DNA from 3 places in the Erythrobacter sp. KY5 genome. Region 3 is predicted to be linked to each of the others. Evidence: predicted binding sites of a transcription regulator. Region 3 holds the regulator's gene; each other region holds the start of a gene.
What was found. Region 3 encodes LexA, which represses DNA repair genes until DNA is damaged. Its sites were predicted from a motif close to GTTCCNCNCTTGTTCT; they were not measured.

Region 1: the regulator LexA is predicted to act here: its motif matches at 2,219-2,234, upstream of uvrA (excinuclease ABC subunit UvrA).
Region 2: the regulator LexA is predicted to act here: its motif matches at 4,077-4,092, upstream of CD351_RS06810 (deoxyguanosinetriphosphate triphosphohydrolase).

Annotation. Positions count from the first base shown of each region.
Region 1 covers NZ_CP021912.1:2,474,978-2,484,810, reverse strand. The annotation lists gene CD351_RS11800 (toll/interleukin-1 receptor domain-containing protein) at 87-1,598, shown strand; gene CD351_RS11795 (hypothetical protein) at 1,609-1,971, opposite strand; gene uvrA (excinuclease ABC subunit UvrA) at 2,284-5,223, shown strand; gene CD351_RS11785 (hypothetical protein) at 5,340-5,819, shown strand; gene CD351_RS11780 (hypothetical protein) at 5,816-6,172, shown strand; gene CD351_RS11775 (hypothetical protein) at 6,494-7,135, opposite strand; gene CD351_RS11770 (hypothetical protein) at 7,680-8,042, shown strand; gene CD351_RS11765 (response regulator) at 8,079-8,540, opposite strand; gene CD351_RS11760 (PAS domain-containing sensor histidine kinase) at 8,533-9,666, opposite strand.
Region 2 covers NZ_CP021912.1:1,441,761-1,451,593, forward strand. The annotation lists gene CD351_RS06790 (parallel beta-helix domain-containing protein) at 1-1,056, shown strand, start outside; gene CD351_RS06795 (SO2930 family diheme c-type cytochrome) at 1,056-2,066, shown strand; gene CD351_RS06800 (alpha/beta fold hydrolase) at 2,072-3,034, shown strand; gene CD351_RS06805 (aspartate/glutamate racemase family protein) at 3,151-3,861, shown strand; gene CD351_RS06810 (deoxyguanosinetriphosphate triphosphohydrolase) at 4,196-5,389, shown strand; gene CD351_RS06815 (NAD(P)H-binding protein) at 5,417-6,145, shown strand; gene CD351_RS06820 (ABA4-like family protein) at 6,169-6,612, shown strand; gene CD351_RS06825 (long-chain-fatty-acid--CoA ligase) at 6,705-8,267, shown strand; gene CD351_RS06830 (DUF938 domain-containing protein) at 8,284-8,883, shown strand; gene CD351_RS16025 (hypothetical protein) at 8,893-9,021, opposite strand; gene CD351_RS15865 (entericidin A/B family lipoprotein) at 9,135-9,263, opposite strand; gene CD351_RS06840 (DMT family transporter) at 9,317-9,833, opposite strand, start outside.
Region 3 covers NZ_CP021912.1:2,198,760-2,208,592, reverse strand. The annotation lists gene CD351_RS10450 (ComEC/Rec2 family competence protein) at 1-1,943, shown strand, start outside; gene lexA (transcriptional repressor LexA) at 1,937-2,641, opposite strand; gene CD351_RS10440 (molybdopterin molybdotransferase MoeA) at 2,856-4,034, opposite strand; gene moaC (cyclic pyranopterin monophosphate synthase MoaC) at 4,031-4,507, opposite strand; gene trpC (indole-3-glycerol phosphate synthase TrpC) at 4,676-5,464, opposite strand; gene trpD (anthranilate phosphoribosyltransferase) at 5,470-6,462, opposite strand; gene CD351_RS10420 (aminodeoxychorismate/anthranilate synthase component II) at 6,459-7,061, opposite strand; gene pip (prolyl aminopeptidase) at 7,066-8,043, opposite strand; gene CD351_RS10410 (phosphodiester glycosidase family protein) at 8,036-8,875, opposite strand; gene trpE (anthranilate synthase component I) at 8,872-9,833, opposite strand, start outside.

The DNA.
Region 1 (9,833 bases), 280 kb from region 3:
AATCCGTGTGGCACGGATCAGTTGTTGCAGAGCACTTCGATGGCGAGAACCTCAAAGCTTGGAAACAACACTGGTCAGACTTTGCAATGCTCGATTCTGGGCTGGAGGTCGCACAAGTCAAGGCAGAACCTGTTTGGCAGGAACGACCAGATTGGCTGGAAAGAAACTGGACAAACGCATCACGTTGGCTTTCCCGGCCAGAGGACGGCTTCGAAATCTGGCGCGAATGGTACTATGGTCGCCTTGAAGGCCTACCCCACGCTTTCGCCAGATTTGATGCCGCTGCCGACGATGCATTCTACCGCTGGATCGTGGAGCAGGACGACGAATGGTGGTCCCGAGAACCAGCCGAAGTCAACGCGGACATCAAGGAATTCGTCGACTCCCTCCGCACACCAAAACCCGACGACAAGCCGCGCGTCGACTTCTTCGTCTCCTACGCCTCCCCCGACGAAGCCGCAGCGCGCGAGGTTGCGGCGGTCCTGGACCAGATCGGCAAGTCCTACATCGTCCAGTATCGCGACTTTCCGCAGGCCAATTTCGTCAACGCAATGAATGACGCGATGGACCGCGCCGACCGGCTCATCCCGCTTTATTCCAGCAGTTACGTTGCCTCCGATCACTGCAATGCTGAGTGGAATTACTACTATCATCGCGACCCGTCCTCGGTTGAGCGGCGCATTGTCGGTTTCAAACTCGACCGGGGCGATCTCAAGCCGCTCATGCAGACGGTCAATCACCGCGACCTGACCCGATACCCAAGTGCCGAGCGCGAGGAGGCCATTCGCGAGTGGATCGAGTGGGAGCCTCCAACCGCGACGCGAAAGAGCGTGGCGGATTCGGTTGAACGCCTGCTCAGCCCGCAGATCGCGCCTAGCGATGATGGAAAGCTTGACACCCGGCCCAATCCCCTGATCGACGTGCCCGTGCGCGAAAGCGCGCTGGACAAGGCTGTGCGTGAACTCTTGTTGGTGCTCGATATCATCTTCGCATCCCAACACAATCTGCCCGGCAGCATGCAGCGCGCGCTCGAACGCTATGACGAGGAGGTCCGCACCCACGGCGCGAAATCGGCGTGGGGCGGGCTCAACCGACTGGTGAACATCGTGACCGGCGGGCTCTCGACCATGTCGAGCGCGGAGTTTGCAGACGGACAACGCGAAACGCTCGAAGAACTGGTCGGTGCGCACAACCATTGCATGTCTGCTCTGCCCAGCCTCGATCTCGAAAAGCGCGCATTGTCGCAGGTTCCGGTCCAGGACGCCGATCAGGAGGCCGTGCGCGATATCACGCAAAAACTGCGCGCCATGCATGAACCGCTTCGCGAAGCGGGGCACACCACGAAAGCGCTCGATACGCTGATCGACGACGTGATCGAGGAAGGGCGGGACGTCGCCCATGCCGCGAGCGCCCCCGACGCCGACACGAGGGAGCAGGGCAGCAAGCGGCGCTACCTCATGTACGTCGGCGGGATCGGCTTTGCGGTCATAAACGCGCTGGGTGCCATGGCCACGATCGCGGATTCGCCCGCAGCGGTTCAGGCGATGCTGTCAGCGAGAGAGCTGGTCGAGGCGTTCTTCAAGGCGCTCAGCCTTTAGCGGCGCACGATTACCCCCCACAATACCGCCAATCCCCGTCCCGGCACCGTCGCACCGCATCGCGCCATTCGCGCATGCGGCGTTCGTATTCGGCGCGCTCGCGCTCATAATCGGCCATGTCGTAGGCGTGGCGGTCATAGGCTTCCCAGCCGCGCGCATATTCTGCATCGCGGCGCTCGACATAACGTAGCTGCTCGCGATTGAGGCGGCGGATTTCGGCGCGGTCACGGGCCAGTTCCTCGCGGGAGAGGCCCTTGCAATCATCCGGGTCGGAGCAGGCGAGAGCGGGGGCAGGCGCGCTTGCGGCCAGCGCGGCCATCATGAGAGCGGCGATTGCGGCCAGAGGGGCGGGGAGGGCAGTGGCGGGGCGCATGGTGGATTCCTTCAGAACAAGACACGTTCAAACTGTTGTTTTTCCACCAGCCTCCATCCTAGCGCGATTGCCGCAAAAAGCTGTACCCGAAAGCCTCGGATCGCCGCCGCTGAGCCTCAACCTGTCGATGACTGTTGCCGATGTTGCAAGGCGGCACCAAGTCGCGCCTCGGGCGTTGTAATCGGTAAGCCTCGTCGCCACCTCACACCCAAGCGGGCGCAGCCCTCTGCGCGCCCCTTTACATCAGCGAACATTTGCGGAACAAACGCCCCTTATGAGCCTTACGAAAATTCAGAAGCATTGGGCTGCCACATGCTGACAAAAATAAGCGTCCGTGGTGCCCGTGAGCACAACCTCAAAGGCGTCGATATCGACCTGCCGCGCGATAGCCTGATCGTGGTGACGGGGCTGTCGGGCTCGGGCAAGTCGAGCCTAGCCTTCGACACGATCTATGCCGAAGGGCAGCGGCGTTATGTCGAGAGCCTTTCGGCCTATGCGCGCCAGTTCCTCGAGATGATGCAGAAGCCCGATGTCGAGCATATTGACGGGCTCTCTCCTGCAATCTCGATCGAGCAGAAGACGACCAGCCGCAACCCGCGCTCGACCGTGGCAACCGTGACCGAGATTTACGATTACATGCGGCTGCTTTGGGCGAGGGTGGGCGTGCCGTATTCGCCTGCGACCGGAAAGCCGATCACTGCGCAGAGCGTGTCGCAGATGGTGGACCGGGTCATGGACCTGCCCGAGGGCACGCGGCTCTATCTGCTCGCGCCGGTGGTTCGCGGGCGCAAGGGTGAGTACCGCAAGGAGCTCGCCGAATGGCAGAAGGCCGGCTTCACCCGCGTGCGGATCGACGGGGAGCTTTACCCGATCGAGGAAGCGCCTGCGCTCGACAAGAAGTTCAAACACGACATCGAAGTGGTGGTCGACCGGCTCGCGGTGAAGGAAGGGCTGGAGACGCGGCTGGCGGACTCGTTCGAAACAGCGCTGAAGCTTGCGGACGGCCTCGCCTATGTTGACCTCGCCGATGGCGTTGTGCCCGGGCGCGAGGATGAGGCGGATCAGGGCGGCGCGATGAAGGGCGCGGGGCTCGCTGCCAACCGCATTGTGTTCAGCGAAAAGTTCGCATGCCCGGTCAGCGGCTTCACCATCGAGGAAATCGAACCGCGCCTGTTCTCGTTCAACTCCCCCCAGGGCGCGTGCCCGACCTGCGACGGGATCGGCGAGAAGCAGCTGTTCGACGAGCAGCTGGTGGTCCCTAACGAGGAACTGACTCTCAAACAGGGCGCCATCGCGCCGTGGGCCAAGTCAAACCCGCCTTCGCCCTATTATATGCAGGTGCTCACCAGCCTTGCAAAGGCGTATGATTTCACGATTACGACGCCGTGGAAGGACCTTGAGCCTGACCAGCGCATGATCATCCTTCACGGCACGGGCGGCATGCCGGTTGCGCTCACCTTCAAGGACGGGCGCAAGCAGTACACCGTCAACAAGGCGTTCGAAGGCGTCATCGGCAATCTCAACCGCCGCTTGATGCAGACCGAAAGCGCGTGGATGCAGGAGGAGCTGGGCAAGTTCCAGACCGCCCAGCCGTGTGAGACCTGCGGGGGCAAGCGCCTCAATGAAAAGGCGCTCGCGGTGAAGATACCGAGCGGCGTCGGCAAAGACGGTGGCGGCCCGACCGACATTGCCGAGCCGACCAAGATGAGCGTCGCCGATGCCAAGGCGTTCTTCCTCGACCTCGACAATCACCTGACCGAGCAGCAGAGCCAGATCGCCCGCCCGATCCTGAAAGAGATCAACGAGCGGCTGGGCTTTCTCGACAATGTCGGGCTCGACTACCTCAACCTCGACCGCACCAGCGGCACGCTTTCAGGCGGGGAGAGCCAGCGCATCCGGCTCGCCTCTCAGATCGGCAGCGGCCTGTCAGGCGTGCTCTACGTCCTCGACGAGCCCTCCATCGGCCTCCACCAGCGCGACAACGATAGGCTGCTCGAAACGCTCAAGCGGCTGCGCGATCTCGGCAATACGGTGATCGTGGTCGAGCATGACGAGGACGCCATTCGCACCGCCGACCATATCGTCGACCTTGGCCCGGGCGCAGGGGTGCGCGGGGGCGAGGTGGTCGCGCAAGGCACGCTCAAGCAGATCATGCGCGCGAAAAACTCGCTCACCGCCGATTACCTCACCGGCAGGCGCGAGATCGCGGTCCCGCAGACCCGGCGCAAGGGCAACGGGCACATGCTCACCGTCCACGGGGCAAAGGCGAACAACCTGAAGGACGTGACCGCCGCCATCCCGCTTGGCACCTTCACCTGCATCACGGGGGTCAGCGGGTCGGGCAAGTCGTCCTTCACCATCGACACGCTCTACGCCTCCGCCGCGCGCACATTGAACGGCGCGCGCGTCATCGCGGGCAAGCACGACAAGGTCACCGGCCTCGAATATTGCGACAAGGTCATCGAGATCGACCAGTCCCCCATCGGCCGCACCCCGCGCTCCAACCCGGCGACCTACACCGGCGCCTTCACCCAGATCCGCGACTGGTTCGCCGGCCTCCCGGAAAGCCAGGCGCGCGGGTACAAGCCGGGCCGCTTCTCCTTCAACGTCAAGGGCGGGCGCTGCGAGCAATGCACCGGCGACGGCCTCATCAAGATCGAGATGCACTTCCTCCCCGACGTCTACGTCACCTGCGAGACCTGCGGCGGCAAGCGCTACAATCGCGAGACGCTGGAGGTGAAGTTCAAGGGGCATTCCATCGCCGACGTGCTCGACATGACGATCGAGGATGCGGAGGAGTTCTTCAAGGCGGTCCCCCCGATCCGCGACAAGATGCGGATGCTGAACGAGGTTGGGCTTGGCTACGTCAAGGTCGGCCAGCAGGCGACGACGTTGTCAGGTGGCGAAGCGCAGCGCGTGAAGCTCGCCAAGGAGCTTGCCAAGCGATCCACCGGACAGACGCTCTACATTCTGGACGAGCCGACCACCGGCCTCCATTTCGAGGACGTGCGCAAGTTGTTGGAGGTGCTGCACCGGCTGGTGGAGCAGGGCAATTCGGTGGTGGTGATCGAGCACAACCTCGACGTTATCAAAACCGCCGACTGGATCGTAGACCTCGGCCCGGACGGCGGCGTGCGCGGCGGCGAGATCGTGGCGGAGGGCACGCCGGAGGATGTGGCGCAGGTGGAGCGGTCGTTTACTGGGGCTTATCTCGCGCCGATGCTCAAGCGCCAGCAGGAAGCGGCGGAGTGATGCGATAATTCAATCGAAATGAAATGCCGATTGGCGTATTGTATAAACGGTATTGTATGTGGAACAGTAACGTTGCTCCCTTTACAAATCCATAACGTTGCCATTAGCCATTGTGCATGGACTTTGCCCTTTCTCTGAGCGTCGCCGGGACACTGGCATCAGCTCTAGGCTTTCTGGTCACAATTGTTCAACTGAGGCGAACTGCCACGGCCACGCAAAATGCGGCAAATGCGATTGGTGCACTGAAGAATAGGATGGCTAAACACGACCTTCTGTCCGAATGTTTAATAGCTACGAAGTCTCTTCAACATGCTGCACGCGCATTGAATAATAAGCAGTGGGATGAAGCAGTTGGTACGCTACTCGATGCGCAGACATCGATTAATCGAATATCGGTTTCACCCCAAGCGGCGGAGCAGTTACAGGAAGAGGCTGCCCAAACCTCAGAAGGGCTCATCATCGCAATCTCCGATATTGAGGACTGCATTGAAAGCGAAACTCAATATGAGGCAAAAGAACTGATCATGCGTGTTCGAAAGTTTGCAAGTAAATTGGATGCAAAGGTTTCATCTTCGAATCAGGATATATTGGAATGAATACTCTCAACGAAACACGCAGGCGCGTTCTTGATTTGGTATTTAAAAAGGACTCCGAGGACAAGATTTCTTGGACCTTTAAGGAGGATGAAAAATCTGCGCAGGGCAAGTTTGATAAATTTGAAGTGCATTTTGACAGAAAATCTTCTACATCTGGCGATGCATTTCGAGTATTTGTAATTGGTCAGGGCGAAGAGGTCTTGGATGACTTCTTGGTTAGATCTTCAACATTCAATAAGCCGACCGAGCTGGCGGACTATCTTGAAAAAATCGCGAAGCTTTATAGCAGAGAATTGGAAAAAATTAAGATCGATACGCTCGCGCCATTTCTTAAGAGATTGAATGAGTTGTAATCAGCGCGTTGGGTCAATTCGGACTGAATCACTAACAATGAGTCGATCTTCCTGAAGATCAATTCGAATGCATTTGGATGTGTAATTTCACATCCTAAATCATAGCCGCCAGCCAATCGAAGACCTCGCACCTTCCGCCCATCTCGCCTTCACGGTACCGCCACACTCATCGCGATGCGCTCGATCATCAGCGCGAGTGGCCGCGGCATTACGGTGCCGGGCACATCGATAAGCGCCCTCCGACCGATCCAAAGATCGTCGCCCAGCGCGCTCGCAATGAGTTTGTCGTCCTCGGCGAGTATCGCGTCCCGGTCTGGTGATCTAAGGAACCGCTTCTTTGGATGGACATTTGTCCAGATCTTCGCATATTGCCTGCGCAAGGCGGTCCATCCAGCGAAGCGCTCTACCGATGCGCCGCGCAGCAGCCTTGATCTGATCCCACATACCCGCTTCGCCGAAGGCTTTGTTGAGAAAGTCTGTAAGCCATTCGGGAATGCCGATATTCAGATTGTCCGCCATTTCGAACACATCATCGGGGCCGACGCCACCCGAGAGGACTTTGATTGAACGAAGAGCAAGCTTGACGAGCGCAATGCAGCGTGCGCAAACGTCGCTCGGCAACGCCCGTTCTATCAGCCCGATGAAGACGCGCATCAGTCGTCCTGGCTTTTTCCTGACACGCGCGCCGACGGCTTCGGCATGAGGCTGAACCTCATAAACGAAGGACTGCGCTCGCCATTCGGGTGCATCGCCAAATGGTACTGAATTGTAGAATTCGGTTCCGTTCTTGCCAAAGGAGATCGTGGCTTGCGCCTCGAACCCGGGACCCTCTCCAGTTTCACCCGCGGTCACATCCTCGAAAACGACGACAAACTGGCGATCATCTTCGGGGTCTAACTCGACGGGCAGACTTTCCTCCCATTCAGTTTGGTCGGCGGGAATTTCATACCATTCTGCAATCATCGACAATACTCCTCTGGCTTCGCTACAAGCATGAGCGGATGACTAAAAAAATTATTGAATGCGATCGACTGTAGGAAATGAAATGAAAGGTGTTGGATCTTCTCTTTTTCTATTTAGAGACCTGTCCTACACGCGCGTTTGGGTATAAATAAGCCGGTTCCCTTCCTCTCCTACAAGGTGAACAATGCACGTCCCCACCCAAATCATCGAACACCTCCACTTCACAGACACCACCGCCACCTCCGCGCAAAATCACCACACCGTCCTCACCGCCAACCGACAGGCTGTGTTCCTCAAGTCGCTCCAGCTCTTCGGCAATATCAGGCTGGCGTGCCGCTCGGCGTGTGTTTCGGCTCAGACGGCTTATCACACCGCCCAACGACCACCACCCAGTTTACCCCCAGGACCGTGTAACATGCGGTCCACTTCTCCGGTTTCTGCGGGGTTGGGGAGGGTGGTGCGGACCCGGGCTGGCTCGAAGCTCGGCGGGTGCTCTTGCTGCCATGGGCGCTATCATAATCCCTGCAATGATGTAGGGCGGGTGATGGCTTTCAAATCGAACCCTTGTCGCCCGGACGCGCGCGTCCTTGCTCTATCGCCTCGCCGGGCTGTCTGCATGGCGCTTGGCGCGGGGGTGCTGATGCTTGCTGCCGGGTGCAGCGACCTTGCCGATCCGCGCGATTACGGGGGCGGGGCCGAGGGGCGGATCTTCGCCCAGTGCGTCACCCGGACAGAGACAGACAACCCCTCGATCACGCGCGAACAGGCGGAGAGCCTGTGCACCTGCCTCGACGAACGCATCGCGCAGGGGACCGAAAGGCCGATCGCCAATGGCACCGTCGCGCGCTCCGAAACGCAGCGGGCCCTGCTGCGCTGCGCCGCCGACCTCGGGATCGAGGCCGGCTGAACGCAAGACGCTAAGGCGCGCCACAAGGGCGCCTCGCTACCCCGGCAGGATCACGGTCGAGGCATAGGACTTCAAGAGCTCGGTCATGCCCGCCATCTGCGGACCGACGCGCGACTTGGCGATGTAGCCTGCGACGCCAAATTCGTAGGCGCGGTCGCGGTCTTCCTCGGCCTCGGAGGTGGTGAACATGAAGACGACGTGGTTGCGCAGTTCGGGCGTCTCGCGGATGGCCTCAAGGAACTCGAAGCCGTTCATTCGCGGCATGTTGATGTCGAGCAGGATCACCAGCGGCTTGCTGCACGGATTGGCGGCGCGTCCGGTGAGCACCTCGATGCCCTCCTGACCGTCCTCGGCGGCGACGACGCTGATATCGGGCGCGGCCTTGCGCAGGGCGCGCTCGACCAGCTCGGAATAGATGTCGTCATCATCGATGATGAGGATCTTGGGCTCGCGCGTCTGGATGTGAGCGCGGTCGGGCTGGAAAGCGGTGTCAGGCATTGAGGTCGGTCCTTGTGAAACGGGGCCAGGTCAGGCGGAAGGTGGTGCCCCGCTCGGTGATGGAAGGGACGAGGTCGAGCGCGCCGCCATGGCCGGTCGCAAGCCTCTGGGCGACGGCAAGGCCAAGGCCGGATGAGCCGCGCTCCGATGCCTTGAGTGTCTGGAACAGACGGAACACCCGCTCGCGCGCGTTCTCGGGGATGCCGGGGCCGTCGTCGGCGATGTCGATCTGGCATTCGTGCTTACGCATCTGGGCGGTCACGGTGACGGTGCCTTTGTCCCTGTCATGGTGCTTGATCGCGTTGGAGATGAGGTTGCGCAGCACTGTGGTGAGCGGGGTGCGCGCGGCGTCGAAGGGTTCGTCCGAAGCCTCGACCTTGACCGCGAAGCCGTCCGGGATGTCCTCGATCGCGATGATGTCGGAAAGGATTTCGGAAAGGGTGGTGGGTTCAAGCTGCACCGCGCGGTTGCCGGCGCGGGCATAGGTGAGCAGGTCGTCGATGAGTTTCTCGACCGAGTGGACGCGGGCTTCCATGCGGTCGATGTTCTTGAGGACCCCGTCGAGCTGGCCGTCCTCGAAATCCTCGCGGATAAACTCAATGAGATTGGAGATGCCGCGAATGGGAGAGCGCAGGTCGTGCGAGGCGACATAGGTGAACTCTTCGAGCTGCGCGTTGACTTCGCGCAGGCGGCGCTCGGTGCGCTGGCGTTCGGTGATGTCGACGATAGCCGCGCAGGTCATGGGGCCCTCGCTGGTCTCGAACGGGGTGAGGCCGATTTCGAGCGGGAACTCGACCCCATCCTTGCGAAGGCCGGTGAGGTCGCGGCCATGGCCCATGACGCGAGCAGACGGGGCCGCATTGAAGCTCCCGCGCTGGCGGACGTGCTGTTCGCGGTATCGTGCGGGAAGAAGCTGGTCGATGCTGGTGCCGATCAGCTCGGCCTTGTCATAGCCGAATAGTCTCACAGCCATATCGTTGACAGCGGTGATCTGGCCGTCCTCACCTATGATGATCTTGCCGTAGGGCGAATTGTTGAAGATGAGCGTAAACGCCTCGTTCTCCTGGCCTGAGCCCGGAGCAAGCTCGCTCGGCACGACGCTGGGGGGTGGGAAGTGCTGGTTCATGGTGGCTGATTCGCGATCGGCTAAAGTGGGTCGTCCGAGAGGGACGCAATACTCCCGCAATCTCAAAGCAAGCGTGGCAGCGGGGCCACGCAGGAACACTTAAGGCACGCGTTCATGCAGCGGGGAATTGCCCGCGATGGTTTCACCGCCGACCCTTGCGCCTTTGA
Region 2 (9,833 bases), 760 kb from region 3:
GGTGACACGATCATGCTGGAGGCCGGGCGTTACACGCTCACCGACGGGTTGAGCCTCGATGTCGAAGGCGTCACCATTCGTGGGGCCGGGATGGACGGAACGGTCCTCGATTTCACGACACAGGAAGGATCGGGCGAAGGCCTGCTTGTCACCAGTGATAATGTGACCTTGCGTGATTTTGCGCTTGAGAACCCCAAGGGCGACGGGATCAAATCGAAGGGCGCAGACAATATCGTCTACTACCGCGTTCGCGTGACATGGACGAATGGGCCGGATCCCTCGAACGGCGCCTATGCGATCTACCCGGTCGAGAGCACGGGTGTGCTGGTCGACGGCGTGAAGGTGACGGGCGCATCGGACGCAGGGATATACGTTGGTCAGTCCAATCGCATAACTGTGCGCAATTCGATTGCAGAGGCGAATGTCGCCGGTATCGAGATCGAGAACAGCCGCAACGCGCTGGTCGAGCACAATATCGCGACACGCAACACCGGCGGTATTCTCGTCTTTGATTTGCCGGGTCTCCCGGTGATGGGCGGCGGCAATGTAGTGATTGCGAACAACCTCGTGGTTGCGAACGACACCGCAAACTTCGCCCCTCCGGGCAATATCGTTGCTGGCGTTCGCAGGGGCACGGGCATCATGGTGATGGCGAATGAAAGCGTCCTCATCGAAGACAACATCATCGACGAGAACCCCACCGCGCCGATCATGGTAATCGCTTTCACCCAGCAGTTCGAAGACGAGCGCTATAATCCGCTCGCCCGCAATATCGTTATAGGAGAAAACCTTTATGGCCGCGGGGGCGATGATCCGCAGCTTGAGGGCGCGGAGATGCTGATGGCGGCTTTCGGAGGTTCGCTGCCCCCGGTGATGTGGGATGGACTTGGTAGTCTCTATGCGGTCGCGGACACGGCCGGATGGACGCTCAACTTGCCCGAGCCTGGCAAAGGCGTCGCTGGGGCCAGCCCTGCTCCGCTCAGTGTTCCTGAGCCAGACGGTGAATTCGACCGAAGCGGTATTGGCGCGCCGCCTGAACTTGAAGAGCGCATCTGATGCGCTTTGCCGCCCTTCTGCTTGCGTGCGGCGCGGTTGCGCTGGGCGGCACAATGGCCGAGGCGCGGCTGGTCGCACCCGAGGTGTCGGATTTAGCCATCACGCAGGATGGCTTTCCGCGCACGCTCGATGAATATGGGTTCTTCATCCACGCCGATGTGCAGATTCCGACAGCGGACGTCATGCCATACGAACTAAACACGCCGCTCTATTCAGATGGTGCGGACAAGTTGCGCTTCATTTACGTGCCCGATGGCGAGACGATCAAAGCGAATGCGGACGGGTTGCTGCAATTCCCGGTCGGTTCCGCGATCATCAAGACCTTTGCTTTTGGCGAAGGCAGTGACCGGCGGCTGATCGAAACCCGTGTGCTGTTGAACCGTGCAGATGGCTGGCTCGCGCTGCCGTATCGTTGGAACGAGGAGCAGACCGAGGCACGGCTGGCGCTGGCGGGTGGCCGCATTCCCATCATCACGCCGGCAGGCGAAGAGATCAGCTACCGGATCCCGAACAAGAACCAGTGCAAGGCCTGCCATTCGCTCGATGATGCGGTCCTTCCCATTGGCCCGAAAGCGCGCAATCTGGCACCTGAATTGCTCGAACTGCTTTCCGAGCAGGGTAAACTCGACGCGGTGCCGGACGTATCGAGACCAATGCCTCGCTGGTCCGATGCCAACGCCGCGAAAGAGCCGCTTGCAAGGGCATATCTCGACGTGAATTGCGCGCATTGCCACAGGCCGGGCGGCGGCGCGTCCAATTCAGGTCTCGACCTGCGCTGGGAGCAGGATGCCCCCTTCGCGCGGGGCGTCAACAAGCCGCCAGTCGCCGCTGGGCGCGGGGCAGGGGGGCTGCTTGTCTCGATCGAGCCGGGTGACCCTGACGCCTCGATCCTCGTGCACCGGATGAATTCGAATGAGCCGGGTGTGGCGATGCCTGAACTCGGGCGCTCCACGATTGACGAAGAGGCGGTCGCACTGATGCGAGACTGGATTGCGGAGATGGGCAATTGAAGTGGGTGCTGCGGATTGTCGGCGTCCTCGCCGCTTTATTGCTTGTCGTCTTCCTGATCTTCCGAACGCCTGACACCGACGCAGAAGAGATGCGCGCAAAGTATGGCGGCGCACCGTCGCAATTTGTCGAGATTGAAGACGGCGTGACCGTCCATCTTCGCGACGAAGGGCCGCGAGACGGCCTTCCCATTATTCTCCTGCACGGTTCCAATGCGGATCTTCACACCTGGGAGCCTTGGGTAGAAGGGCTTGCCGACACTTACCGCGTCATCCGTTTCGATCAGGTCGGGCACGGTTTGACCGGTCCAGATCCGGCGGATGATTACAGCCGCGCAAACTACGCCGAAGACATCCGCGAAGTGGCAGACGCGCTCGGCCTCGATCGGTTTGTCATCGGTGGCAATTCCATGGGCGGCAAGCACACGATGGCGTTCGCCTCGGCCTATCCTGAGCGCGTAATGGGCATGGTGCTCGTCGATGCGGGCGGCATCCCGATGAACCAGATCGAGGTTCAGGAAGAAGACGATGACAGCGGCAATATCGGGTTCGCGATTGCAAGGATGCCTGGCATCAACAAGATCGCCGAACAGATAACCCCGCGCAGCCTGATTGCCCAAAGCCTTGCGCAATCGGTGTCGGTCAAAGAGATCGTGACCGATGAAATGGTGGATCGGTATTGGGAACTGCTTCGTTACCCCGGCAACCGCGCAGCGACCATGGCGCGGTTCAGCACGGATTATGAGCCGCTCACCAAAAGCGAGATCGCCGAGCTGGACATGCCAGCACTGATCCTTTGGGGAGAAGAGGATCGCTTGATCCCTGTGAGCGCAGGGCGCTGGCTCGATGAAACGCTGCCCCAAAGTGAGCTCATTATCTATCAAAGTATCGGTCATCTCCCTCAGGAAGAGATCGTCGGACCATCACTCGCCGATCTTCGCAAATGGCTGGGAACACTTGAGCAAGGCTGACCGTTGAGACGGTGTTAGCCATCTAACCGGCTAATTCATCTAAGCAATCCACGCCCTATGGACGGATAGCGCGCTTGGTGGCTACATCGTTGTGCGGCGCAGTATGGATTCGAGGAATGGCTTTGCGAAAATTGGGACTGATCGGCGGCATGAGCTGGGTGTCGACCGGAATTTATTACGACCGGATCAACCGGATCGTGCAACGCCGCGCAGCTCCCATGGCTTCCGCTCCGATGCTGATCGAAAGCCTTGATTTCTGCCAGCTTTACGCGCTTCGCGAAGAAAAAGACTGGAAGCGCGCAAGCGGGATTCTTTCGGAAAGCGCCAAACGGCTCGAAGGCGCAGGCGCTGAAGCGCTCATCATCGGGGCAAACTCGATGCACAAGCTTTACGATGAAGTGTCGTCCAACGTCGGGATACCGATCCTCCATATAGCAGATTACGTGGGCAAGGCGCTGAAGCGCGAGGGGCACAAAACCGCTGCCCTGATCGGCACTCGCAACGTCATGACCGAGAGTTTTTATCGCAAGCGGCTCGTCGCGCACGGCATCGACCTGCTTCCGCCCAACATGGTCAACGTCGAAACGCTTGACCGGATCATTTACGATGAGCTGATGGTTGGCAAGGTAACGCGCGATGCGCAGCGCGCGATGAAGACAATCATCACGAACAAGGCTCAAGAAGGGGCGGACTCGATTGTTCTGGCCTGTACGGAACTCGACCTTGTCGTCGATGTCGATGCCAATGTTCTGCCGGTTTTTGATTCAACCAGAATTCACTGCGAAGCGGCAGCGGACTGGATCCTTGAACAGGAATTGGTGAATTAGTCTGCAACTCGACCCTTCCACGAAACGCTTGGCCGCATAGCAGCATTGCATGGGGTGCAACGTGGGCGCGCTCGCTATACCTGCGGCGAGGAATTTGTCATCGAAAAGTAACAGGCAGATTCCGGGTCTTCGGGTCGCTCCGAATGACCCAAGAGCTTTAGGGCTCTTGGGGCCGCCTACCACCCCCCCATTGCACCCGGTGGGCGGTCCCTTTTTTTCCGGACTTGTGCACAACCGCGCCTTCCCACACCTTGGCTTTGGCCCTGTCCACGGCATTCATGGGAGGTTGCCGTTCTGTTCCCGTTGAGCGCGTGGCATCGGTGACCTAAGCGATATGCCCGTGACCACACGTGCTCCCTACTCCGCTGACCCCTTTGCCCATGGCGGGCGCGAGTTCGCTTCGCAGGGTACCCCTTCGCCGCTTGACGTCGGTGGAGAGACGCGCGGGCCGCGCACCGATTTTCAGCGCGACCGCGATCGTATCATTCACTCAATGAGTTTTCGTCGGCTCAAGTCCAAGACGCAGGTGTTCATTGCCCCTGATGGCGATCATTACCGCACACGACTGACCCATTCGATAGAAGTCGCGCAGATTGGACGGGTGCTGGCGCGCGCTCTTGGCGTTGATGAAGATCTGACTGAGGCGCTGTGTCTCGCTCATGATCTGGGGCATCCGCCTTTTGGTCACGCGGGCGAGGCGGCCTTGTCTGAAGCGATGGCGCGACATGGCGGATTTTGCCACAATGCCCAGGCCTTGCGCACGGTCATGCGGATCGAATCCCCATATCCCGGCCATGATGGATTGAACCTGACCTGGGACCTGCTCGAAGGGCTTGCCAAGCATAATGGCCCGGTCGCGGCGCCCAATTGGGCACTTGCACAGCTGGACGAAGCCTTCCCGCTCAACCTTGGCACCTGGCCCTCGCTCGAAGCGCAAATCGCGGCGATTTCGGACGACATAGCTTATGACAATCACGACATCGACGATGGTTTGCGCGCAGGCTTCCTAAGCCTTGATGACCTGATGGAACTGGAATTCCTCGCAGACCAGTGGCGCTCGGTCGAAAAACGCTTTCCCAATGCCCCGCGTGAGCGCCTGCTGCGAGAACTCATCCGCGATCAGATCGGCCTGATGGTGAACGACGTGCTCGAAAACACGAAAGAGCAGGTGAAGGGCATCGGTTCGGTAGACGAGGTGCGGGATGCAGGGCGACAACTGGCGGGCTTCTCGCCGGATATGGAACACAACGAACGGGCGCTCAAATCCTTCATGTATGAAAAGCTTTATTACCACCCGGAACAGGTCAGCGCCGCTGAGCGGGCAAGGGACGTCATCGCGCGGCTCTTTGCTGCATATTCTCAGGACCCGCGCCTCATGCCCGAGGAATGGCAAGCTCGCCTGCCGGAGACTGAGCCGGGTCGTAGCCGCACGATCGCCGACTTTATCGCCGGGATGAGCGACCGTTTCGCCATTCGCGCATGTGAAGCGATTTACGGCGAGCAGCCGCAGGGGCTCGTCAATGTCTGATCGCATCATCGTTGAGCGGAGCGCAGGATGACCGAATACGGAGCGCACGAGAAGACGCCGGTTCGCATCGGCCTGGTCGGATCGACCGGCATGATCGGTCGGCGGCTTATCGAGATATCGAGCGCAGGAGACCAAGCTCGCATTGTGGGCATCGCGCGGCGAGAAATGGAACTGCCCAAGGGCGCGCGGGTCGAGATGTTTATCGCCGATACCGAGAAATGGGGCGAAGTCCTTGAGGCTGTCCGGCCAAGAGCGCTGATCTGTGCACTCGGCACGACATGGAAGAAGGCAGGCCGCGACGAGGCCGCGTTTCGCGCTGTCGACCACAATCTCGTTCTGGCGACAGCACATTCCGCCGTCGAAGCGGGCATTCCCAACATGGTGCTGATCAGCTCTGCTGGAGCCGATCCGCGCCAGAAAAATTTCTACCTCAAAGTGAAGGGCGAGGTTGAAGCCGAGGTGTCGAAGGTGGGCTTCAAGCGCCTCGATATATTGCGACCGGGGCTGCTGCGCGGCCAGCGAAAAGGCGATCTGAGGCCCGTTGAAGCGGTGGCGCGGTTCGCGAGCCCTGTGATCGATCCGCTGCTGCCGACGAAGTGGGAGATGTATCGCTCCATCTCATCAGATCTGGTTTGCGAAGCAGCGCTCGGCCTGGCGATGCGAAAGGCGGCGGGCCGCTTTACGCATGATAACGAGGCCATGAAACGAGCTGCGCGCGAATGGAGGGCAAAGGCCGAGGCGCCTCTGCCCGAATAACGGGTCTGGATAGGGGTACGATCATGGACTGGGGGACGGTATTTAACGGCGCCAATTTGATGGCGATGCTTGCTTGGGCTGCGCTGATTCTTCTGCCGCGATGGCCCGCTTTGCTGTCGGCGCTATTGTATCTTGGCGTGGGCGCGCTTTGCCTGCTTTATGCTGGAATTCTCGTAAGCCTGCTGACCGGTCTTTCGGCAGGAAGCGATGGCGGCAGCTTTACCAGTATCGAAGGGGTGCGCACCCTGTTCGGAAGCGATGCAGGGTTGACGCTGGGATGGGTGCATTACCTGGCTTTCGACCTGTTCGTCGGCCTCTGGATCGCGCGGGATGGCGACGCAAAAGGCATCTCGCGCATCCTTCAGGCCCCGGTTCTGCTCGCAACATTCCTGTGCGGCCCTGTCGGCCTGCTCGTTTGGCTGATCGCGCGCGAGCCCGCTGCACGCAAGCAGGGGCGGCCAGCCTGAACCTGCCGACACCATCAAAAAGTTGGACGCGGCGCCATTATCTTGGCTAACCCTACGGCAAGCGAAGAATCCGGGATTAGAGAGGGTAGCATATGGCGAGCGAGGCCGATCACGACATGTTGAGTTTCGACGATTTCCTGAGCTTTTGGAGCAAAGAGCGTCCTGACGGCATTGCTCTGGAAATGGGGGGCCGCGCCACGACCTATGGGGAAGCGGATCACCAGACCCGGCAGCTGATCGCGTGCTTTCAAAGCCACGGCGTCGGGCATGGTGACCGGATCGCCTGGCTGGGCAAGAACTCGGACCGTTACTTCATGCTTCTCTATGCTGCGGCACGTGTGGGCGTCGTGATGGCTCCGATCGGCTGGCGACTTGCCCCGCCTGAAATTGCTTACATCCTAGGCGACACCGGCACTAAGGTTCTGTTCGTTGAAGAGGCCTTCATCGACACGGCAAGCCAAGTGACCGGCTCGATGGAAAATGCCCCCAAAGTGGTGGAAGTCGAAACCGCCTTTCGGCAAGCTCTCGAAATGGAGCCTGCCAGCTATGAACCCGCGCATGGCGATGATCCGGTGCTCCAGCTCTACACATCAGGCACCACGGGCAACCCCAAGGGTGTGGGACTTTCGAACAAGAACCTGTTCTCGCTGCGCAAGCCCAGCCTCGATGAGCAGGCTCCGTGGCACAAATACGAAGAGGGCGACTGCATTCTCGCCGCCATGCCCTGCGCGCATATTGGCGGGACCGGGCTTTCGGCCATTGCTGTTGCCAACGGCATTCGGGGGCACATCCTGCCCGAATTCACACCCGACGGGGTACTCAGCGCGATCCAGAACGGCGCGACGCACATGTTCCTCGTGCCTGCTGCGATCCAGTTCGTGATTCAGCATCCTATGGCCAAGGAAACCGACTTTTCGAACTTGCGCTACCTCATGTATGGCGCGGCGCCCATGCCGCTTGAATTGCTGAAGGCAGCGGTGGGGACGATGCCTGGAACAGGCTTCCTCCAGGTTTACGGCATGACCGAGACGACCGGGACGGTGACCATGCTCCCGCCAGACGATCACTCGCTCGAAGGCAACGAACGCATGCGTTCGGCGGGCAAGGCGGTTCCGGGGGTGAAAATCGAGATCCGCGGAGAGGACAACACGGAAGTGCCGATTGGCGAGATTGGCGAAATCTGCATCCTGTCGCCTTCGAACACCGCGGGGTACTGGAAGCTTCCCGAGGCCACTGCCAACACGATCGACGCCGATGGCTGGCTGCACACGGGCGATGCGGGGATCATGGACGCGGACGGCTATGTCTATATTCAGGACCGCATCAAGGACATGATCATTTCGGGCGGTGAGAATGTTTATCCCGCAGAGGTTGAGAACGCCATCTTCGGGCACCCTGCGATTGCCGAGGTCGCCGTGATCGGCATCCCGTCGGAGCGCTGGGGCGAAGAGGTGAAAGCGTGCTGCGTCCCGAAGCCGGGCATGGAGATCGAGGAAGGCGACGTGCTGGCCTATGCACGCGAACGGATCGCCCCTTTCAAGGTGCCCAAGAGCATCGACATCATCGCGGAAATGCCGCGCAACGCTTCTGGCAAGATCCTGCGCCGACAGTTGCGTGCGCCCTATTGGGAAGGGCAGGACCGACAGGTTTCCTGACAAACTTGACTCGCCGATGAAGAAGCACGCGCCCGCCACCTTGCGCAATCGCGAAGCCATTGCGAAAATACTGGCAACTGAGTTGCCCGAAAGCGGGCGTGTGCTTGAGATCGCCAGTGGTTCAGGTGAGCACGCCGCTTTCTTTGCGGAGCGTTTTCCCGCGATACACTGGCAACCGAGCGACTGTGACCGTGACGCCATCGCCTCGATCCTTGCCCATCGCATCGATTACGAGGGTGCCAATCTGAGCATGCCGATGGTGCTCGATACGCAAAGTCCGGGCCCGTGGGAGGTGATGGGCGTTGATGCAATTGTGTGCATCAACATGGTCCACATCGCGCCTTGGGAGGCGACCAAGGGGCTGTTCAGGGGCGCTGCCCAATTGCTGGGCGGCAAGAATCTGCCGCTGATCCTTTACGGCCCATATTTTGAGCAAGGTGTTGAAGCGGCGCCGTCTAACATTGCCTTTGACGAAAGCCTGCGCGCCCGAAACAGCGAGTGGGGCATTCGTACTGCCGAAGATTTGGGCAGGCTCGCCAGCGAACATGGCTTCGCCCGCACTGCACGTTACGAAATGCCTGCCAACAATCTGACGCTGGTTTTCCGCAGCGCCTGAAGCCAGAGCTCAGGTTTCGTCGTCGACCGCGTCGGCAACCGATTTCAAGTCATCGCCCATGCCGCGAACGGTATTGCAGGCCGCGGTTGCGGTGAGCATTGCGCCAAGCGCGACGGCGGTGAGGATCTTGCGTTTCATGGGGTTAGGGCTCCTTTGCGATGATCTGATAATCGCTGTAGCCTGTACCGGGCACAACAAAAAAGGGCTCACCTGCGATAGGTGAGCCCTTTTTGCTTCGAGTGGGGGACTGCTCAGGTTTCTTCGTCAACCGCATTTGCTGCTGACTGAAGGTCTTCGCCAGCGCCGCGAACGGTGTTGCAAGCGGCAGCGCCGAGTGTCATCGCGCCAAGGGCGACTGCGAGAATTGTCTTGCGGATCATGGGGTTCTCCTTCGGGGGTTGGTGATCACCAAACCTCAACAAACCAGCATGCGCTAAAGTTCCATTGTTTCGATGCGACGCGCTTTTGCTGCGGCCAGCTGCTTCTCGCGCCATGCAATAAGAAGCCCTGCGGCGACGATCAGCGGGGCGCCGAGCCACAGGGTTGTAGGCGGAGTTCTTTCAAAGATGCTCCACCCGTACCAGGTCGCCCAGAGAAGCGAGGTGTAGTCCATGAGGAGAATCACTCCCGCCGAACCGAAGCGCAGCGAGGACGTAAGCAAAATCTGCGCGAGCGCACCGCACAAAGCCATCGCGATGATGAGCCCCCACGTATCGGCATCATGCGGACCGATCACAAAGGGCAGGGCAAGCGCCATCAACGGCGTAGTGAACGCCGTGAACCAGAACACGATGCTCCATGGGGCTTCGGTTTTGTTCAAATCCTGGATCTGAAAGCTGATGACCGCCACCAGTGCGGCTGCAACCAACGCAACGCCAGCGCCAATCAGGCTGATGGGCGTTTCCGAACCAAGGCCAAATGCCGGCTGGGTCAGAACCACGACTCCTGCA
Region 3 (9,833 bases):
GAACGGCCCTGATCGCGTGTGGCCTCGTTTTTGCCGCAGGGGTCAGCGTCATCTGGCTGCGCTCCGAAATGGTGGGCGCGGAGCCGATTGAGCGCCCCATGATCGAGCGCGTTCAGGGATATGTGCTTGAGCGCGTGGATCAGCCATCGCAGGACCGCATTCGCCTCACGCTGGCTGTTCGTGATGCGGCCAATGGGCAGGGCCGAAGGATCAGGGTCAATGTCCCGCTCGGCGTTGCTCAGGATGCGACAGAGGGCCTCGATGCCGGGGCCTTGGCTGAAGGAGCGGTCGTCCGAATGCGCGTCCGCCTCATGCCACCGGCGAGCCCCATGCTACCGGGCGCTTACGATTTTGCCAGAGCAGCCTGGTTCAAGGGGTTGAGCGGCACTGGCAGCGTGCTGGGCGAGGTCGAAGTGATAGAGCCTGCGCCGCAAACCAGCGGAATTGCCTCGATGCAACGCGCTCTGTCGGCCCACGTTAGGGACCGCGTCGACGGTTCGGCCGGTACAATCGCTGCTGCATTTGCAAGCGGCGACAGGGGAGCAATCGCCGAGGCGGACGAGGACGCCATGCGCGATGCAGGCCTTACCCACCTGCTTGCAATCAGCGGGCTGCATGTGAGCGCGGTGATCGCGGCTGCCTATTTCATGGCGCTCAAGCTGCTTGCGCTTTTCCCCGCCATCGCTCTGCGCGTGAGGCTCCCGGTCGCAGCTGCCGCTATCGGAGCGCTGGCCGGGATCGGCTATACTTTGCTGACAGGTGCGCAGGTTCCAACCGTGCGCAGCTGCGCCGCAGCCATGCTGGTTCTGATCGCGCTTGCGATGGGCCGCGATGCGCTGTCTTTGAGAATGGTTGCGGTCGCAGCCGCGTTCGTGCTGCTGCTTTGGCCGGAGAGCGTCATCGGGCCGAGCTTCCAGATGAGCTTTGCTGCAGTCCTTGCGATCGTGGCGCTCCATTCCTCGGGGCCTGTAAAAGCATTCCTCGCGCCGCGGGAAGAGCATTGGCCGCGCCGTTTCGGCAGGGGGGTGTTCATGCTGTTCGTGACCGGTCTCGTTATCGAGATCGCGCTCATGCCGATCGTTCTATTCCACTTCCACCGCGCGGGCTTGTACGGGGCCTTCGCCAATGTGCTCGCAATCCCGCTTGTAACCTTCATCTCGATGCCGCTCATCGCGGTTGCATTGGCGTTCGATATCGTTGGCCTCGGCGCACCGTTCTGGTGGCTTGTCGAGACCTCTTTGAAGGCGCTGCTTACCATTGCCCACTTCACCGCTTCACAGCCCGGTGCCGTCAAGCTCATGCCTCAGATGAGCGGCCTGACCATCGCGCTTTTCGTAGGCGGTGGCTTATGGCTCGCCCTGTGGAGCGGTAGGGCGCGTTTGCTCGGCTTCGTGCCGGCAGGTCTTGCGACGGCCCTGCTGCTGTTCACGCCGATACCGGATGTCCTGATCGGGAGGGAAGGACGCAATGTCGGCATCACGATCGAAGATGACGATGGCAGTCTCAGGCTCTTGTCTTTGCGTGACAGCCGATCCTCCTATTCACGCGACAACCTTCTCGAATTGGCGAGCGTTCAAAGCGAACCCATCCCTCTTGCACAATGGGATGGCGCACAGTGTTCGACCGAGTTTTGCACGCTGGTGATCGAACGGGGAGGGAGGACCTGGTCTCTCCTGCTTGCGCGCAATCGCGATCTTATAGAGGAGCGCTCGCTCTCTGCCGCCTGCGAGCGGGCCGATATCGTGGTCGCCGACCGTTTCCTGCCGAGATCGTGCCAGCCTCGCTGGCTCAAGGCAGACCGCCGTTTGCTGTCACGCACCGGCGGACTTGCGCTCAACCTTGAAGATGGCGAGGTGTCCAGCGTTGCCGAAGGTCAGGGAGGGCATGGCTGGTGGCGGGGGGAAGACGACCTTGCATCACCCCGCCGACCACGCAATCAGTGATAACGCCGCAACAGACCTGCAAGTTTACCCTGAACTTCGACCTCGTCAGGGCCGTAGACCTGTGCGTCATAAGTCGCATTGGCCGGATCGAGCCGAACCATGGCGCCTTCCTTGTGCAGGTACTTGAGCGTTGCCTCTTCTCCGCGAACCAGAGCCACCACGATCTCACCATCGCGGGCGGTGTTGGTTCGGCGAACAAGGGCAAAATCGCCATCGAAGATGCCAGCCTCGATCATCGAGTCTCCCGACACTTCAAGAGCGTAATGCTCTCCCGGGCCAAGCAACGCCGCAGGAACCGGCAGTGAGCTTTGCCCTTCGAGTGCCTCAATCGGTGCACCAGCCGCGATGCGCCCGTGAAGCGGGATTTCGATCACGTCATTGGCAGGCTGAGGCGCCTTCGCCATGACGCTGGAAGCTGAAGCAACCGCATCGTTCGCCGTAATCGAAGCGGGCGCGGCCTGCGACCTCGTTGCAGTCACCGCGTCTTCCGGCACCTTGATTACCTCAAGCGCGCGAGCCCGGTTGGGCAGGCGGCGGATAAAGCCGCGTTCTTCAAGAGCAGATATCAGGCGGTGAACCCCCGATTTGCTCTTCAGGTCGAGCGCTTCTTTCATTTCCTCAAAGCTCGGCGAGATACCGGTTTCTTCAAGCCGCTGCTGAATGAAGCGGATCAATTCATGCTGTTTTGCCGTCAACATGGGCAAACTCCGTAAAAGCCGCATTGTCCGCGCCTGAGCCGGAAGTGGCCCGTGCGCAATGCCAAACTCGCGCGCTCCCAGAGGCACCGTCCGTCAAAACGGAACAGGTGCGATACAGAGCACTAACCGCGCACCGATATGGTGAACGAATGTGGAACAAGTAGGCAACTTCGGAAATCGTGTCAAGCGGACTATGTCGACAAACCCAAGGGAATCAGCCATTTTCGATGTTGTAGATGCGCACAGGCTCACCCGGTTGCACTTCGCCTGATCCGGCAGGGCGTTCGATCAGGCAGTTGGCTGCTGCAAGTGAGCGGATTGCGCTCGAATCCTGCGATGCTGCGCGGCGAACGCGCTGCCCGTCGAAGACACCGCGCACGAACTCGCGGCGAGCTCCTGTCGCGGGCATTGTCTCAGCGGCTTGAGCAGTCACCGCGACCGGCAAGCGCGCCGCCATTCCCATCGCCGCACGGGCGAGGGGCAGCGCGAACAGAAACGCGGTCACGAAGCTTGAGACAGGGTTCCCCGGCAGGCCAAGCACCACTTGCGAGCCTCGCGTCGCGACCATGAGCGGCTTGCCCGGCCGGATAGCCACTTTCCAGAAGGCTATATCCGCGCCCCATTCGCGCAAGGCCGATTGCACGAGATCGTGGTCTCCCACAGATGCTCCCCCCGATGTGATGAGGATGTCGCAGCCTTCCGCTCTGGCGAGAGCGGCTGCGAGCGCGCCCATATCGTCGCCCACCGGTCCGATCCTCATGCATTCACCGACGAGGGGCCGCAGCATGGCGGCTATCATCGCTCCGTTCGAGGCGGGGATTTGGTTCGGACCGCAGTTTTCAGGATCTGAGCTCAGCTCATCACCACTATCGAGCACCGCCACTTTTGCGCGTTTGCGGACCGCCAACGTGCCGTGACCCGATGTGATGGCCAGCGCGAGTTGAGCAGGGCCGATCCGGGTTCCGGCTTCGAGTACGGTGTCTCCGGAGGCGAAGTCGAAACCGCGTTTGCGGACATGCTTTCCGAGGGGCGGGGCATCCTCGGCGCTCACTTCGTCTTGCGTGACGTGGGCGTTTTCCTGAATGAGGACGCTATCGCTGCCGGCGGGCATGTGCGCACCGGTTGAGATCCGCACGGCTTCGCCCTCAGCCAGCTTTCCATCGAAGGGCGCACCGGCGCGGCTTTCACCGACGAGCTTCCATGGTCCCGCACCTGAAAGCGCGTAGCCATCCATCGCCGACAGGTCTGCGGAAGGCTGGGTTCGGGCCGCCTTGAGGTCGTGCGCCAGGACCCTGCCCAATGCCTCTTCAACCGGGACCGTTTCCGCGCCCAGCACCGGTACAAGCGCGAGCAGCCGCTCTTGCGCCTCGTCAAGGTCGAGCAATCCGCTCACGCGGCGGGCGCTTTCCAATCGCCGGACTTGCCGCCGCGCTTCTCGATGAGGCGCACCTCGCCAATCACCATCCCCTTATCGATGGCCTTCGCCATGTCGTAGATGGTGAGCAGCGCGGTCGAAACGGCGACCATCGCCTCCATTTCCACGCCGGTCTTGCCTGTCAGCGATGCGGTAGCGGTGGCACGGATCGAGCGATCTTCGAAAGCGAACTCGACGCTCACCGCTTCAAGCCCGAGCGGATGGCACAGCGGGATCAGCTCGCCCGTGCGCTTGGCGGCCATGATCCCGGCGATGCGCGCCGTGCCGAGTACATCCCCCTTGGGCGCATCGCCTTGGCGGATTGCTTCGAGAGCTTCGGGAGACATGCCGATCCGCCCGGACGCAATCGCGATACGCTGCGTTTCGGCTTTGCCGCCGACATCGACCATGCGCGCGGAGCCTTGCGAATCGAGGTGTGTCAAACCGTTCATATTCAGGACCTTACCTGAGAAGTGGACCGCATGTTACACGGTCCAGAGGCAAATAGTGGGTCGATCACACCAACGCGGTCTGATAGCCATTTTCGATCATTAAGGACATTCGCTGCGCCAGTCATATCCGGGTGATGCCACGAAGGCGGCATGTAGGACAGTGCGCGATTATCCTTCGAGCAAGGTCCGCGTCGCCGCCACGATGTCATCGGCCCGCATCAGGCTTTCGCCGACGAGGAACGTCCGCACCCCGCTTTTCGCCAACCTTTCGAGGTCGGCATGATCCGAGATACCGCTTTCCCCCACCAGCAACGCGCCTTCCGGTGCAAGCGGAGCAAGGCGTTCGGTGACGCCAAGCGATGTGGTGAAAGTCTTGAGGTCGCGGTTGTTGACGCCAAGGAGACGGCTTTTCAGATGCGTAGCGGCGCGATCGAGTTCCTTCTCGTCATGGACTTCGATCAGCACGTCCATATTGTGTTCGAGTGAGGCGGCTTCGATTTCGGCCATCTGGCCATCTTCCAGCGCGGCAACGATGATGAGGATCGCGTCCGCCCCGATTGCGCGCGCTTCGAGGCATTGCCAAGGGTCGACCATGAAGTCCTTGCGCAGGACAGGGAGCTGGCACGCGGCGCGGGCGGAGACGAGATAGTCTTCGTGCCCCTGGAAATAGGGCGCGTCGGTCAGGACCGAAAGACAGGCCGCGCCCCCTTTTTCATAGTCGGCTGCATGGCGTGCCGGGTGAAAATCCTCGCGGATCAGGCCTTTTGACGGGCTTGCTTTCTTGATTTCGGCAATCAGCGCAAAGCCGGTCTGTGCGCGTTTACGCAAAGCCGCCTCAAAGCCGCGCGGAGCGGTCTGGATGGCCGCCGCCTGTTCGAGCTGGCTGAGGGGCACAGCGCCTTTGCGGGCGGCGACCACTTCGCGCTTTGCCGCGCAGATTTCTTCAAGCTTGTTCATGCGCGTCAGACCGCCATCTCTATCCAGTCGGCAAGCAGCTTTGCCGCCGCTCCGCTGTCGAGCGCCTCGGCCGCCATGGCGGCGCCATCGGCCCATTCATCAACCTTGCCTGAAACCACCAAAGTCGCCGCAGCGTTCAGCACAACGGCATCTCGGTATGGTCCGGGCGTGCCTTCGAGCAGCGCCTTCAAGGCCTTCGCATTGTGCTGCGCATCGCCTCCGCGGATCGCTTCGACCGGGGCGTGGGGGAGATTTACGTCCGATGCATCGACACGGCGCATTGCAAATTCGTTGCCGGTGACATCGGCAAGTTCGTTTCCGCCCGCTAGGCTGAGTTCGTCGAGGCCCTCGTCGCCCGAAACGATGAATGTGCGCTCCGTACCCAGCTTCGCTTTCGCCTCGGCATAGATCGGGACGTAACCGGGGCGCGCGATGCCGATCAGCTGGCGCTTCACGCCTGCCGGGTTCGACAGCGGTCCCATGAGGTTGAAGATCGTGCGCTTGCCGATCTGAAGGCGAATGGGCTGGATGCGGCCCATGGCAGGGTGATGGTTCTTTGCAAACAGGAAGCAGATGCCGAGCTGTGCCAACGCCTTCTCCGCCGTGCGTCCGGCTGCGTCCATATCGAGGCCGAGCGCTTCCAGAGTGTCCGCCGCCCCCGACTTGGACGAGGCAGCGCGGTTGCCGTGTTTTGCCACCGGCACGCCGCAGGCCGCGACCACGAGGCTCACCGCGGTCGAGACGTTCAGCGTATGATGCCCGTCGCCGCCCGTTCCGCAGCAATCGACCGCGCCCTCTGGCGCTTCAATCGGGATTAGGCGGGCTCGCAGGGCTCGCGCTGCACCGGCAATTTCGTCAGCCGTTTCGCTGCGCTCGGTCATGGCGAGCAGGAAGCGCGCGATTTCCTCGTCCGTCGCCTCGCCATCGAGGATCCAGCCGAAGACCTCCTCGGCCTCGGTCTCGCTCATGTGAGGTACGGCGAGGGGGAGCGTCTTCATGCGGGAATGTTCTCGTTTTCTGGCGTCGCTATCCCGCACAGGCGCAGGAAGTTGGCGAGCAGGTCGTGGCCGTGCTCGGTCGCGATGCTTTCTGGGTGGAACTGGACGCCGTGGATGGGAAGGTCTGCGTGGCGGAAGCCCTGTACGAAACCGTCATCGGACCTGGCGTTCACTTCAAGCGCCTCGGGGATGTCCTCGACGATCAGCGAGTGATAGCGCGTCGCGGTGAAGGGCGAGGGCAGGCCAGCGAAAACGCCGGTTCCCTCATGTGTGACCGGCGAGGTCTTGCCATGCATCAACCCGCCGCGCGTGACCGTGCCGCCGAAATGTTGACCAATTGCCTGATGGCCCAGACACACGCCAAGCAGAGGCTTCTCGGCATCCGCGCAGGCGGCGACGAGATCGAGACTGATACCCGCTTCATTGGGAGTGCAAGGACCGGGCGAGATCAGAAACCCGCTCGCATTCGTCGCCAGCGCCTCGCTCGCACTGATCGCGTCATTGCGCTCCACACGCACATCCGCGCCCAGTTCCATCAGGTAATGGACAAGGTTGAAGGTGAAGCTGTCGTAATTGTCGATGACGAGGATCTGGTTCATGGTCTCAAGCGGTCTTGCCCGCCAGCTTGTCGGTTGCGCGGACCAGTCCGTCAATGATGCCCGGCTCGCTTGCCGAGTGGCCTGCGTCGTGGACCATCCACAGCTCGGCCTCGGGCATGGCCTTTTTTAGCTCCCACGCGCTGGTGGGCGGGGTGCAGATGTCATGGCGGCCCTGCACAATGATTGTCGGGATGTCGCGGATCTTGTCGACGTCGCGCAGCAGCTGCGCTTCCTCGAGGTAGAAGTCGTTGAGGAAGAAGCGCGCGCAGATGCGGGCAAAGGGGACAGCCTTTGCCGGATCTTCGAAATCGGCGAGCAGTGCGTCGTTGGGGAGCAGGGTCGCGACCGTGCCTTCCCACAGCGACCATTCTTTGGCGGCGGCGAGGCGCGTGGCCTCGTCTTCGCTGGTCAGGCGGTCGTGATAGGCTTCGACGAGATTGCCGCGCTCACCCTCGGGAATGAGACCGGTAAACTGGTCCCATTGCTCCGACATAATCTCGCTCGCGCCATATTCGTAAAGCCACGCCTTTTCCTTCTGGCGGGCGAGAAATACGCCGCGCAGCACGATCTCGGAGGTGCGCTCGGGGTGCTTTTGGGCATAGGCGAGCGCGAGCGTCGCGCCCCAGCTGCCGCCGAACACCTGCCATTTTTCATGCCCGCACATGTCGCGCAGACGCTCAACGTCCTCGACGATGCGCCAGGTGTCGTTGTTCTCGATTTCCGCGAAAGGCAGCGACTTGCCGCAGCCGCGCTGGTCGAACAGCAAGACATCGTACAATTCCGGGTTCCACTGCCGCCGGTGCGTAGGAGCCATACCGCCGCCGGGGCCGCCATGCAGGAACACCGCAGGCTTTGCACCCGGCGTGCCGACGCGCTCGTAATAAAGCTGGTGGCCTTCACCAACGTCCAGCATACCGGTCTCATAGGGCTCGATCTCGGGATAGAGCGTGCGTTTGTAGTCGAGCATGTTCGAGTTAATCATCAATTCTCTCCACCACCAACAGCGGTCCGACGCGGCGTTCGTCCATTCGCCCGGATGCTGGATTCCAGAGCGAGGAAATGTTGCCGTCGAGGAACAGCGCGTTGGGGGTCTGCAATTCGTCGCGGAAGAAACGGGCGAAGCGTCCGAAGCTGATTGCCTCGTTCGAAATCACGAAATGAGCGCGGCCTTCCTCGTCAATGCCCACCCCATTGCGGATCGCGCGCGAGGGGCCGTTTTCCTGAAATTCGGGGTGAAGCTCGCCGTTCATGACGAGCATTGGACCGGACTGAGTTCCGAATGCGGGCCGCGTGCCGATGGTGCGCAGAAATACGCCGGTTTCAACGATGTTCCAATTGCCGCCGGTGCCGAAGAAGACCCCGTTAGGCTTCATGTAGAAGTTGCCCGAACCCTCGCCGCGATCAAGCTCGGCAAGCCGTTCGCCATCCTGCACGAAGTAGCCCAGCGGGCGCAGGTCGTCGCCATACATACCGGCATTCATGACAAAGGCGATTGCACTCTCGTTGCGGCCGGCGGCCCAGGCGCTGATCGTGCCGAACTCTTCGCCGCTTGCAGGAGCAAGTGAAGTGCGGATGCGATGGGTGGCTGGATCGGCAGTGCAGTGGGTTAGCGAGGTCTCTTCAAACGTGACCGGAAGGCAGGCCGAATTTGGATCGGGCACTCCGCCAACATCCGGCACCAGCTCTTCGAGAGCGGCGAGTTCATCGCCCGCTACCGCATCGCTAAGCTCGGCTCTCACGACGGGTTCGCCAGCCGGTTGCTGCTCGCATGCCGCAAGGGCGAGGGCGCTCAGGATGATTGCGCTGCGCTTCATTGTCCAAATCCCGGTTCGCTTGCGACACGCACGGCCTCTTTCGCCGCAGCGATGAGTGCGCCCGCCTTAGCGCGGCATTCGGCAAGCTCGTAGTCCGGGTCGCTGTCGGCAACGATGCCTGCGCCCGCCTGAACGTGCATGGTACCGTCCTTCACGACCGCGGTGCGCAAAACGATGCACGAATCCACCGACCCGTCCGGTGCGAAATAGCCGACGCCGCCAGCATAGGCTCCGCGGGTCTCGGGTTCGAGCTCAGCGATGATTTCGCACGCACGCACCTTGGGCGCTCCTGATACGGTGCCCGCCGGAAAGCCTGCAAACAGCGCATCGAGCGCGTCCCTGTCGCTTGCAAGGCGGCCGACGACATTGCTCACGATGTGCATGACGTGGCTGTAGCGTTCGATGGTGAAGCTGTCAGTCACCTCTACGCTGCCGCGTGCTGCCACCCGGCCAACATCGTTGCGACCAAGGTCGAGCAGCATGAGGTGTTCGGCGCGTTCTTTCGGATCGGCCAGAAGGCTCTGCTCGTTCTCGCGGTCCAGCGCGGGAGTTTCGCCCCGTGGGCGGGTGCCTGCGATTGGCCGGATCGTGACCTCTCCATCCCGCACACGCACAAGAATTTCCGGGCTTGAGCCGACGATGGCGAAACCGGGCAGGTCGAGGAAATAGAGAAAGGGCGAAGGATTGACCCGCCGAAGGCTTCGATAAAGCTCAAGCGGCGGCAATTCGAACGGGCACGTAAAGCGCTGGGCCAGCACCACCTGGAAAATATCGCCTGCAAGAATGTACTCCTTCGCGCGAAGGGCGAGCGCCTTGTAATCCTCTCCCGCCATGACCGGGGTGAGTTCGGGTTCAGGCGTGTCAGCCGCCATACGGGGCGCTTCCGGGCGAGGCTGGACGAGGGCGCGCAGGGTTTCGTCGATGCGTTCTCCCGCCGCTTCGATGGCTGCGTGCGGAT